Regions from separate parts of the Pseudoflavonifractor sp. MCC625 genome, predicted to be linked through region 3. Evidence: predicted binding sites of a transcription regulator. Region 3 holds the regulator's gene; each other region holds the start of a gene.
The links. The regulator Rex, encoded in region 3, represses fermentation and respiration genes when NADH is low (regulators of the CRP and FNR family bind a similar motif). The targets are predictions, from matches to a motif close to ATTGTTAANNNNTTAACAAT.
Positions count from the first base shown of each region.

Region 1: GPK94_RS15665 (acetyl-CoA C-acetyltransferase) is a predicted target of Rex. The motif match lies at 2,453-2,472, and genes of this name have one in related genera.
Region 2: GPK94_RS03170 (butyryl-CoA:acetate CoA-transferase) is a predicted target of Rex. The motif match lies at 1,283-1,302, and genes of this name have one in related genera.

Region 1 covers NZ_WQOJ01000048.1:270,159-274,336, reverse strand. Annotated here, with positions in the region: gene GPK94_RS15675 (ABC transporter ATP-binding protein) at 1-452, shown strand, start outside; gene GPK94_RS15670 (ABC transporter permease) at 427-2,322, shown strand; gene GPK94_RS15665 (acetyl-CoA C-acetyltransferase) at 2,601-3,782, shown strand; gene GPK94_RS15660 (pyridoxal-5-phosphate-dependent protein subunit beta) at 4,069-4,178, shown strand, end outside.
Region 2 covers NZ_WQOJ01000010.1:46,372-50,549, reverse strand. Annotated here, with positions in the region: gene GPK94_RS03175 (elongation factor G) at 1-1,161, shown strand, start outside; gene GPK94_RS03170 (butyryl-CoA:acetate CoA-transferase) at 1,332-2,675, shown strand; gene GPK94_RS03165 (MarR family transcriptional regulator) at 2,821-3,246, shown strand; gene GPK94_RS03160 (DUF6198 family protein) at 3,252-3,914, shown strand; gene GPK94_RS03155 (DUF1576 domain-containing protein) at 3,998-4,178, opposite strand, start outside.
Region 3 covers NZ_WQOJ01000030.1:313,842-318,019, forward strand. Annotated here, with positions in the region: gene GPK94_RS08855 (peptidoglycan-binding protein) at 1-614, opposite strand, end outside; gene GPK94_RS08860 (spore cortex-lytic protein) at 634-1,023, opposite strand; tRNA gene GPK94_RS08865 (tRNA-Pro) at 1,159-1,235, shown strand; gene GPK94_RS08870 (hypothetical protein) at 1,419-1,715, shown strand; gene GPK94_RS08875 (SHOCT domain-containing protein) at 1,887-2,354, shown strand; gene GPK94_RS08880 (redox-sensing transcriptional repressor Rex) at 2,662-3,294, shown strand; gene GPK94_RS08885 (hypothetical protein) at 3,291-4,178, shown strand, end outside.

The DNA of each region.
Region 1 (4,178 bases), on a different contig from region 3:
TGGATGAGCCGGTGGACGGTCTGGACCCGGTGATGCGCCGGCAGGTCTGGTCCCTCCTCATGGGCGACGTGGCGGAGTATGGCACCACTGTGCTGGTCTCCTCCCACAACCTGCGGGAGCTGGAGGACGTCTGCGACCATGTGGGAATCCTCTCCCAGGGCAAGGTGCTGCTGGAGCGTGCCCTGGCGGATCTGCAGGACAATATCGTGAAGATGCAGATCGTCTTCCAGGAGCGGGAGCTGCCCCAGCTCCCCGAGGACCTGGCCGTCCTCCATGTGTCCCAGGTGGGGCGTATTCATACCCTGATTGTCCGGGGCTCGGCCGACGAGGTGACCAATCGTCTGGCGATCTATGCCCCCATCCTGATGGAGGCCCTGCCTCTGACGCTGGAGGAAATCTTTATCTATGAATTGGGAGGTGAGGACTATGCCGTCCGTGACATCGTGCTCTAAGGAGCGCCGCCCCTGCGCCTGGTTCAACATCACGCTCTTTCGGAAAAACTGGTCCCGGTTCTGGCCCCTGTGGTCTTTGTACGGGGTGATCTGGTTCTTAATTCTGACCGTGGGCATTCTCAACAGCCGCGGCATCTATGATACCATGCCGGATAATTACTACCCGACCGGTTATGTGGTGTACGCCATCCCCATGGGGATCCTGCTCTCACTGGGCTTTGGTGTACTGTGTGCCATGGCGGTCTTTTCCTATCTCTACTCCAGCCGTCCGGTGGGGCTCATGCACGCCCTGCCCATCCGGCGGGAGGGGCTCTTTCTCACCAACTACCTCTCGGGCCTGAGCTTTTTTGTCCTGCCCATTCTGGTGGTGGCCCTGCTCACCCTGGGGGCGGAGTTCTATGCGGGCCACGGGGTGGATTTGACCTCTCTCTTCCTGTGGGGCTGGTGCCAGTGTATGGTCTCCCTGTTCTTCTACTCCTTTGCGGTGTTCTGCGCCATGTTTACCGGCCACATTCTGGCGTTGCCCGCCTTCTACGGCATCCTCAACGGCCTGGTGTTCGGCCTGGATGCTCTCTTTCGGGAGCTGGCCCGCATCTTCCTCTTCGGATTTTATACCTCATATCAACTCAACCCCTGGGTGGAGTGGCTCACTCCCACACTCTGCTACATCGACCGCATGGGCAGCACCGGCTCCCCCAATTATCACTTTACCGGACTGCTTCCCGTCTTTGTGTATATGCTGGCCGGGCTGGTCTTCACCGGACTGGCCCTGCTCCTCTACCGCCGCCGCCATCTGGAGACCGCCGGGGACGTGGTGGCTGTCTCCTGGCTGCGCCCCATCTTCAAATACGGTGTGGCCTTCTGCTCTGCCGTGGTTATCGGCACTTTTCTGTGGAGCGTCTTCCTGCCCCAGGTCTCGCACAGCATCCTGTGGTCTCTCCTGTTCTTCCTGCTGCTCACGGGAGCCCTGGGCTACTTTATCGCCGAAATGCTGCTGTGCAAATCCTTCCGCGTCTTCCGGCAGGGCTGGAAGGGCTGCCTCTGCTTTCTGATCCTGCTCACACTGGGCGTGAGCACTCTGGAGGTCGACCCGATCGGCTTTGAGGTCCGGGTCCCCCAGGCCCAGCAGGTGGTGGAAGTACGCCTGGATACTCCCTCCTTCGCCCCCTATGATGGAGCTTCCTCTCCTTCCGTCCTGCGCCGGGAGGAGGACATTGCCCGTCTGGTGGAGCTCCATCAGACCATCATCGACCATCAGTCCCAGCTGGAGTCGGCTGAGCGTGTATCTTCCCACCCCTATGTCTCCCAGCAGGTGGGAGATTATATGGTGGATGTGGAGACTTCCGGCTCGTTCTACTTCTCCTTCACCTATCTCTTCCGGGACGGCGGCACCATGCGGCGCAGCTACCGTATCCCGGTGGACGAGGAGCTTCTGGCCGATCCCACCTCTCCCGCCGCCAAGCTGGATGCGCTCATCAATGCTCCGGGTCTGGCACAGCAGGAGTATCTCTCCCTCTACCGCAGCGGCGATGTGCTGACCAGCGTCAACCTCTCCACCTATACGGGAGCCGATCAAATTTTCTCCAGCGGTGCGGACACCCAGCTGCTTCTGGACGCCGTGCTCACCGATCTGGAAGAGGGAAATCTGGGCCGTCACTATCTGTTGGAAAATCAGGACCGCTATGCCAACTGCTACTATAACGATCTGACCTTCCACTTCTATTCGCCGGAGGCCCGTTCGGAACTGGTGGAGGACGGGCACATCTATCAGTTCACCATTACCATTCAGACTACGGCCACCCATACCCTGGAGGCCCTGCGGGAGTTGGGCGCAGAGGATGTACTCATCCTCCGCAGCGCAGCACCCTGAGAAACTCCGGCATCCCGCACCTCTCCAAAGATTTTTTGAAAGTATGTTAAATTTTTAACTTTCTCATTCAAATCCGGCGGTCCTGGGCGTTTCGTCCCGGTGACCGCCGGATTTTTGACCTCCAAAGTATATTGTTAAAATATTCACAAGTCACCGTTGCATTTTTCTTCCCCATCATATATAATAAGCTTATCCGGTTCGCAAACCGAATTTGTATTCATTGCCGATTCCGCGACCATATATCGAACGAAATGTAAAATATTTGGAGGGTCAATTCTATGAAGGACATTTATGTTGTCAATTGCTGCCGTACCGCCATCGGCTCCTTCGGTGGTTCCCTGAAGGATGTTCCCGCCGCCAAGCTGGGCTCCATCGTTGTGGCTGAGGCGCTCAAGCGTGCCAACGTCAAGCCTGAGCAGGTGGACGAGGTCATGTTCGGCAGCATCCTGACTGCCGCTGCCGGTCAGAATATGGCCCGCCAGGTTTCTCTGGGCGCCGGTATTCCCGTTGAAGTGCCCGCCTACACCGTCAGCATGGTCTGCGGCTCCGGCATGAAGTCCGTGATCGAGGGTGCCCGTACCATCCTGGCCGGTGACGCCGACATCATCGTGGCCGGCGGCACCGAGAACATGTCCGCTGCCCCCTATGCCATGCCCGCCGCCCGCTTCGGCGCCCGCATGAACGACACCAAGCTGGTGGACACCATGGTGAAGGACGGCCTGTGGGATGTGTTCAACGACTACCACATGGGCATCACCGCTGAGAACGTCTGCGACCAGTGGGGCATCACCCGCGAGGAGCTGGATGAGTTCGCCCTGAACTCCCAGATGAAGGCCAAGGCTGCTCAGGAGGCCGGCAAGTTTGACGACGAGATCGTCCCCGTGCCCGTGAAGGTCAAGAAGGAGATCGTGGACTTCAAGGTCGACGAGTTCCCCCGCCACGGCACCACCGCTGAGGGTCTGGCCAAGCTGAAGCCCGCCTTCAAGAAGGACGGCCGCGTCACCGCCGGCAACGCCTCCGGCATCAACGACGGCGCTGCCGCCATCATCCTGGCCTCCGGCGAGGCTGTGGAGAAGTACGGCCTGAAGCCCATGGCCAAGCTGGTCTCCTGGGGCCAGGGCGGCGTGGATCCCAAGATCATGGGCGTGGGTCCTGTTCCCGCCTCCAAGCAGGCTATGGAGAAGGCCGGCCTGACCATCGAGGACATGGATCTGGTGGAGGCCAACGAGGCCTTTGCTGCCCAGTCCATCGCTGTGGCCCGCGAGCTGAAGTTTGACATGAGCAAGGTCAACGTCAACGGCGGCGCCATCTCCCTGGGTCACCCCGTGGGCTGCTCCGGCGCCCGCATCATCGTCACCCTGCTGCACGAGATGAGCAAGCGTCCCGAGGCAAAGAAGGGCCTTGCCACCCTGTGCATCGGCGGCGGTATGGGCACTGCCGTCATCCTCGAGAAGTGCTAATCTGAATATTTTTTCCGGCGGGCCGCATTTGCGGCCCGCTTTTTTCTGTCTTTCTCCGCGCCGCGGCCGTTCTCTGTTTTTATCGGGCGGACAGAATTTCCCTCATCTGAACGTGCACGATCACACTTCCGTTATTTTGCATAAATAATTCATTATATGATTTACTTTCAATGAAAACGCCTAAGTTCAAAAATTATTTCTTTCCTCTTGATTTATTTCCAGATTGTGCTATGATTAGGGCATGGCAGCGCCTTTGGCACTCTGTATTTTAAGGAGGACACGGAATATGATTGACCTTACCATCCGCCGAGACAGTCTGGACCGAAACATCAAAAAGGCCCGCGAAAATAACGTCATCATTCCCACCATTGCCCAGATGCAGGAGCCGGAATCCAT
Region 2 (4,178 bases), on a different contig from region 3:
TTTGTCTTCAAGACCACCTCTGACCAGTACGGCAAGTACTCCTATGTCAAGGTGATGTCCGGCAATCTGACCCCCGATATGACTCTGGTGAATGCCCGTACCGGTGAGAACATCAAGCTGGGCCGCCTGTATATCATGAAGGGCAAGAAGGCTGAAGAGGTCAAGGAGCTGGTCTGCGGCGACATCGGCGCCATCTCCAAGATGGAGGCACTCAAGACCGGCGATACCATCTGTGATGCCCGCAAGGTGGTCAAATTCCCCGCCCTGCCCTTCCCCGAGCCCTGCTACTCGGTGGCCATTGCCCCCAAGACCCGCGGCCAGGAGGACAAGATCGCCGCCGGCCTCACCCGTCTGAACGATGAGGACCTGACCTTCAACTGGTCCAACAACGCCGAGACCCGCCAGATGGTGGTCTCCGGCACCGGCGATATGCAGATGGACGTGCTCCTCTCCAAGCTGAAGAATCGCTTCAGCGTCGAGGCTGAGCTCTCCATTCCCCGTGTGGCCTACCGGGAGAAGATCCGCAAGAAGGTGGAGGTCCAGGGCCGCCACAAGAAGCAGTCCGGCGGCCACGGCCAGTTCGGCGATGTCAAGATCCGCTTCGAGCCCGGCGAGCAGGAGGAGCTGGAGTTCTGCGAGGAGGTCTTCGGCGGCGCAGTCCCCAAGAACTACTTCCCCGCCGTGGAGAAGGGCCTGCGCGAGGCCGTCCAGCACGGTGTTCTGGCTGGCTATCCCGTAGTCAACCTGAAGGCCACCCTGTACGATGGATCCTACCACCCGGTGGACTCCTCCGAAATGGCCTTTAAGACGGCGGCCCAGCTGGCCTACAAGGCCGGTCTCCCCGATGCCAATCCCACCATTCTGGAGCCCATCGGCGAGCTGAAGGTTACCATTCCCGACAGCTACATGGGCGACATCATTGGCGACCTGAACAAGCGCCGCGGCCGTGTCATGGGCATGAATCCCGACGGCAAGGGCAATCAGGTGGTGGAGGCCGAGGTCCCCATGGCCGAGATGATGACCTATGCCATCGACCTGCGCTCTCTCACCCAGAGCCGCGGCTCCTTCACCTTCCACTTCGTCCGCTACGAGGAGGCGCCCCCTGTGGCCCAGCAGAAGGCCATTGAGGCGGCCAAGGCCATCCAGGAGCTGGACAACTGATCCATAAAAGCACTGACCCCCCGGCAAAAGCCGGGGGGTCTTTCTTTGGATAAAACTTCTGACTTTCTCCCCTTCTTCTACTTGTATCTTTGTCGGAAAGGTGCTATAATAGTACCACTAGATTGTTAAAATTCTAACAATATAAATTTTACAATACGAGGTGTCAGACGATGAATTATCGGGAGCAGTATCAGAGCAAGCTGACCACGCCGGAAGAGGCGGTCAAGGTCGTGCAGTCGGGCGACTGGATCGATTACGGCTGGTGTGCCATTACCCCCGAGGCTCTGGATCAGGCGCTGGCAGCCCGCTATCAGGAGCTCTATGATGTCAAGGTGCGCGGCGGCGTCCTGTTCCACAAGCCCGCTATCATGTCGGTTCCCGACGTGGCGGAGCATTTTACCTGGAATTCCTGGCATATGTCCGGTGTGGAACGCAAGATGATCGCCGAGGGCGCCACCTTCTATGCTCCCATGCGCTATTCCGAGCTGCCCCGCTTCTACCGGGAAAATGTGGCTCCCATCCATGTGGCCATGTTCCAGGTCTCTCCCATGGACAGCCAGGGTTACTTTACCTTCGGCCCCAGTGCCTCCCATCTCCAGGCCGTCTGTGAGCGCTCGGAGATCATCATTGTGGAGGTCAACCCCAACATCCCCCGCTGCCTGGGCGGTATGGAGAACAGCATCCACGTAGACCAGGTCTCCATGATTGTGGAGCAGGAATCCCCCATTGGCCAGCTGCCTGCCGGCGGCCCGGCCACCCCGGTGGATGAGGCGGTCGCCCGTCTCATTGTGGAGGAGATCCCCAATGGCGCCTGCCTCCAGCTGGGCATCGGCGGCATGCCCAATGCGGTGGGCTCCCTCATCGCTCAGTCCGATCTGAAGGACCTGGGCGTCCACACCGAGATGTACGTGGACGGCTTTGTGGACATGGCCATGGCGGGCAAGCTGACCGGTGCCAAAAAGTCCATTGACCGCTTCCGTCAGGCCTATGCCTTTGCCGCCGGCAGCCAGAAGCTGTATGACTACCTCAACGACAACCCCGCCTGCATGGCCGCTCCGGTCAGCTACACCAACGACGTGCGGGTGGTGGCCCAGCTGGACAACTTCATGTCCATCAACAACGCGGTGGATGTGGACCTCTTCGGCCAGGTCAACGCCGAGAGCGCCGGGACCAAGCACATCAGCGGCGCCGGCGGTCAGCTGGACTTTGTGATGGGCGCCTACCTCTCCAAGGGCGGTAAGAGCTTCATCTGCTGCTCCTCCACTTTCATGAACAAAAAGACCGGTCAGCTGGAGAGCCGCATCAAGCCCACGCTGGATAACGGCTCCATCGTCACCGATACACGCGCCAACACCCACTTCCTGGTCACCGAGTACGGCAAAGTGAATCTGAAGGGCACCTCCACCTGGGAGCGCGCCGAGAAGATCATCTCCATTGCTCACCCGGATTTCCGGGATCAGCTCATCTCCGATGCCGCCAAGATGGGCATTTGGAGACGCTCCAACAAGCGCTGATTCAACCATTGGAACAGACGCCGCAGCCAGCAGGCTGCGGCGTCTGTTTTTACTTTCCCCTTGACAAACGGCATATCTGTATCCTATACTTTAATATTAGAATTCTAACTATTATAATTCTAATATTAGAGGAGGAGATGTTTCCTTGCAGCCTTCCTTTCACTATCTTCTCATGGCCAACCAGGCTATCTTTCACAAAAAACTGCTGGCAGGCCTGCGGGACACCGGGCTCACCCTGGGTCAGCCCAAGGTGTTGGACTACCTGGGGGACCATGACGGCGCCAGTCAAAAAGAGATCGCCACTGCCTGCCACATTGAACCCGCCTCTCTGACCTCGATTCTGAATCGCATGGAAGAGCGTGGAATGGTGGAGCGGAGAATGCTCCACGGAAACCGGAGGAGCTTCTATATTTTTCTCACCGACCGGGGGCGTGCGCTCCAGGGCAGCGTACAGGAGATGTTTGACTCCCTGGAAGAGGACACCTTTCACGGCATTTCGCCGGAGGACCGCAGTGCGTTTCTCCGCGTTTTTTACGCCATTTATCAAAATCTGAGCGAAGAGAAGGAATGATTCACATGGAAAAACTAAAGCGCTATCTGATTTTTCTTCTGGGGCTGTTTCTCAGCTCCCTGGGCGTGAGCCTAATTACCAGAGCTGATCTGGGTACTTCTCCCATCTCCTCCATCCCCTATGTCCTCAGCCTGTCCCTCCCCTGGACACTGGGCACCTTTACGGTGGTATTCAGCCTCCTGCTCATTCTGCTCCAGCTGCTCATCCTGCGCCGGAACTTCCAGCTGGAACACCTGCTCCAAATCCCCATTTCCATAGCATTCGGCGCCTTTATTGACCTGACCATGGCCCTGCTGGACCTCTCCCTTCCAGCCTGGTATCCCATTCACGCGGCTCTTCTCCTGGTCGGGTGCGTGGTGCTCGGCTTCGGCGTCTATCTGGAGGTCCTGGCCAACGTGGCCATGCTGCCCGGTGAGTCCTTTGTCCGGGCGGTGAGCACCACCTGGAACACCAATTTTGGCAATACAAAGGTAGCCTTTGATGTCTCTATGACTGTTATTGCGGCGCTTCTCTCCCTGCTGCTCAGCCGCCGGCTGGACGGCGTGCGGGAGGGCACCATTCTGGCCGCTCTTCTGGTCGGTCTGATCGCCCGCTTCTTTGGACGCCTTCTCTCCTTTTTGCCCGAACGGCTCTTCCCCTGCACCGCTCCGGAGCAGGCCTCCGTCTGAGTCCCCGAAATAAAAAATGACCGGCCGGCCCTGAAATAGGGCCGGCCGGTCGCTGTCTCTACATCTATGTGAGGTGAACTGGGTCAGGAGCCCTCCCGCTCCTCGCTCAGCTCCCCGTGCTTGGGCGCAGGCAGCTGCGGTTCGTCGTGCTCAAAGGTATCGAAGTAGTCCTCCTCCTGAATGACCGCCTTGCGGTGGCGGGCAATGGCAATGATGGTGGGGTAGAGGACAATGGCGATCAGCCCGGCGGAGAACCCATTGTTA
Region 3 (4,178 bases):
CTGGCCACTTGGTTGAGCATGGTCTGGAGCTGGACCACGTCGGGGCCCTGGGCCCCCTGCCGGAGCGGAGCGCCGGGGTAGGAATACTGGATGCCCAGAATGGGCGCGTTGCTGACCAGCTCGATGTTGTCGCCGTAATAATAGCGGAGAATGTCCATGGTGTCATAGCCCTGTTTGGCCAGATCCTGGCTACCCCATTGGGAAAGGCCATCGCAGGTGGTGGTGGTGCCGTTGCAGAATTTTGCGGCCAGAGGTTCCACATAGCCGATCCGGCGGATGTAGGTATTGAAAATCTCGTCCACGATCTGGTCGATATTCTCATAGGTGTTGCGTCCATGGATGTATTTTTGGTCGTACGCGGTGGAAGAGGTGATGTTAAACGGATAGCCCTGGCTGGGGTAGTACTCAGTATAGACCCGGTTGAGGGCGTAAGAGATGATGGCCAGGATGTTGGCCCGGAGCGCTGCGGGCTCCCAGGTAGGGTAGATCTCACTAGAGGCCACATTTTTTACATAGTCCGGAAAGGAGACCGTGACATTTTCGGCGTCTGACCCGGGAGGGCCCAGATGCACGGTAATATATTGCGGGATGTACGGGAGTACGGTGGACGGCATGGCGTTCACTCCAATCGAATCAAAGCTCTTGGGGGGTAATCTGGGTGGTATCGGTATTTTGGTGGTTGGGCAGCGTGAGGGGGAGAGGGGTGAGTTCGATCTCCTGGATGGTCTCCGTACCGGGAAAGACCTGTACCCCCTGTATGACATGGTATTCGTATCCGGGGGCCTCCGCCCAGATATTGCACAGGGCATAGGGGGTTTCTCCGCCGGGACTGGTACCCTGGGACTGGCTGGGTGTCGTAAGGCGGACGGGGGCGGTCTGACCGTTTGCGTCGGAGACCCGGACGGCCAGCAGAGTCTGCCGCTCATTGGCGGCGCCCTGGGTAAAGGCCACGGTGGCACCCTGGATCGGGAGACGGGCCTGGGAGGCGTAAATACGGGTGATGATGGTTCCGATGGAAGCCAAAGCGCATTCCTCCTTTTTCTTTTTCAGTGTATGGAAAGGCCGCTTCCGATGTGTCAAAAATTTTTTGAAAAAAGGGCTTGCCAAAGGAGGAAAGATATGCTATATTATATAAGCCGTCTGGTGAGGCGGCAAAATCCGGGTGTGGCGAAGTTTGGTATCGCGCTTGAATGGGGTTCAAGAGGCCGCTGGTTCGAATCCAGTCACTCGGACCATCGGAGTATCCTTCGGGGTACTCCGATTTTTTATTTTCCAAATTGTTCTGTGATAGTTGTACGGAAACGTGCAACTTTTTGCTTATTTCCTCCTATGTATTCGGGATGTCTCCTTTCTAACTGGATGAACAGTGTATCCAAATGGACAAATATGGCTAAATACACCATATGGAGGGGAATACGATGAAATATATGGACTGTGTTGAAGTGATTGTTGAGAAGAACCGGTATGCCAGCGAGGGTGTTCATAAAGGTATGCAGGGGTGGATTTGCGATGAGGACAATATCAAGAATTGCTGGCTTGTCAATTTTCCGCAATATGGGGAAAAGGATGATATCGCAACGATAGATATTCAAGAAGAAGACCTACGCCTGCTCCCAGATGGAATGAATGCTGTTGTAAATGAGGAGATCAAGGCACAGTTTGACGCACTAGAAAAAGGGAAAAAGGCGGAGAATGTTTCCAAGCCTATGATTTGATGGGATCAAGCGCGTTGCTTGTTGTTTGAAACCGCGGATATTACTAGATTTCCACAGATCTTTTTATGACACTCCAACCATCTGGGAGTACTTTATAGGACTCGTGGATCTTTATAAAGCTTGCTTTATTATATTGCAAGTAATATAATTAAAACCAGAGGTGGTGATATTATGTCTCTTAATTCGAGCACATCAAACAAACAGATTATTGAATATCAAGTAGATGACACATATAGCGCACTTATATCAGCACTGAAAAAAGACTCTCATTTTTCTATAAAAACCTCAGACCCAACTTCACGAACTATTGCAATTAAGACGGGGATCAGTTGGAAATCATGGGGTGAAAATCTATTAATTACACTTAGTCCTACCGCGGATAATATGACAGAACTCTCTATAGCTTCGGCTTCGAAGTTTGGCACGGTAGATTGGGGAAAAAATCAAGATAATCTCAACAATATGTTGCAAATTCTTTTTGAAGAATTAAAGAATTACAAGAAAGTTGTATCGAATAATACTGACTCGACAGAAAATATTCCTGCGAAAATAAAGGAGCTATCTGAGCTTAGAGACGCAGGAATTTTGACAGATGAAGAATTTCAGCAAAAAAAAGAAGAGCTATTGGCTAGATTGTAAACACGTTTCTAAGTAAGTTCTATAATATACTAAAGCCAAAAGAGTAAGTCCCATAAGGACTTGCTCTTTTGGCTTTATAAATTCTTGCGGCGAGCATCTCGTTCATTTCTGCTTTGCTGGAAAACGATGTTCTGTCTGCGGTGTGGAGACATGCCGTTTTTTCATAGATATGTTGGATGGTTTCCCGGGAAAATCATTTGCAGAAGTGTGAGTGACATGGTATACTAATCAATTGGAATGGAGTGACCTGACCGGCACTTGTGGTGCGGTTCAGGCAGGGAAACAAACATAAGCGAGCGTGATATGGATGCGGAAGCAAAATGTGTCGGGAGCGGTGATCCGGAGATTGCCGCGGTATTACCGGCATTTGAATGAACTGAACCAGGCCGGCGTGGTGCGGATCTCCTCCAGCGCCCTGGGAAAGTCCATGGGACTGACAGCCTCCCAGATCCGGCAGGACCTCTCCTGTTTCGGGGAGTTCGGACAGCAGGGCTACGGCTATAATGTGGACAATCTGCTCAATGAGATCGTGGATATTTTGGGCATGAACCGGGGCCATACGGCGGTGATCCTCGGCGTGGGAAACCTGGGGCGTGCTCTGATCGAGAATTTCAACTTTGGCTGGAGCGGATTCCATCTCAATGCGGCATTTGACGTGCGTCCGGAGGTCGTGGGACAGATCATGGCCGGGACGCCGATTTTTCATATAGACCAGCTGGAGAACTATTTGCGGGAGCATCCCGCCAGCGTGGGCGTGCTCACCGTTCCCCGCAGCATTGCGGAGGAGATGGCGGATCGCTTGGTCAAATCCGGTGTGAAAGGAATCTGGAATTTTACGAATACAGAGCTGAATATCCGGGAAGAGGGCATCTTCATTGAGAATGTACATTTCTCTGACAGCCTTCAGACCCTGAGTTATCTGATTTCGGAGGATGCATGAAGCGAGCGTGGGCGTTTTTACTGATTGCGGTGGTCCTGATCGGCAGCGGCCTGGCCTATGCGGCGGGCGGCTCGGCGGAGGACCCGCTGGTCTCACTGAGTTTTTTGAACGGGACGTATCTGCCTGACGTACTCTCGCAGGCGGAGAAACGGATCGAAACCCGCACGCAGACCACCTATGACCAGGTCTTCCAGGAGCTGAATCAGGCCTACCAGGAGGATCTGGCCGAGGCAGGCGGAAGCAGCGGACTGCGGGATGACCGCTATAAGGAAGGAGATGTGCTCTCCGTTTCCACGGGATCGGGGCTGCTCTTCCTGGCCGGGGAGGCAGCCGTGACCTACTCCGCCGGTGCGGTAGTGGATGTGACGGCGGGGAATGTGGTGCCCTCCGGGCAGCGGCTCACCCCGATGCACCGCTATCTGGCTGCGGAAGGGACCTCTGCCGTGGTCTCCATCGTGAGTGAGACGGCTGTGGTCAGTACCGAGGGGGTAGTCACCCTCTCGCCCAGCGCGGCTACCGACTACAATGCCCTGGCGGAGGCGCTTCAGCAGATGGGGATGTTTGCGGGGACCGGGACGGGATATGGCTCCGGGTATGACCTGGAGAAGATCCCCACCCGTATTGAGGGCCTTATCATGTTCCTCCGCATGATCGGCGAGGAGAAGCAGGCCCAGGCCTATACCGGTGCGTGCCCCTTTGTGGATGTGCCCGACTGGTGCCGCAGCTATGTGGCCTACGCCTATGAAAAGGGGTATGCCGCTGGCGTGGGGCCCACCGCGGAGGGAAAGCCCGCTTTTGGACCGGAGCGGACCATCGGCGCGGGGGAGTATCTCACCTTCCTGCTCCGCGCCCTGGGATATCGGGACAGCGGGAGCAACCCGGAC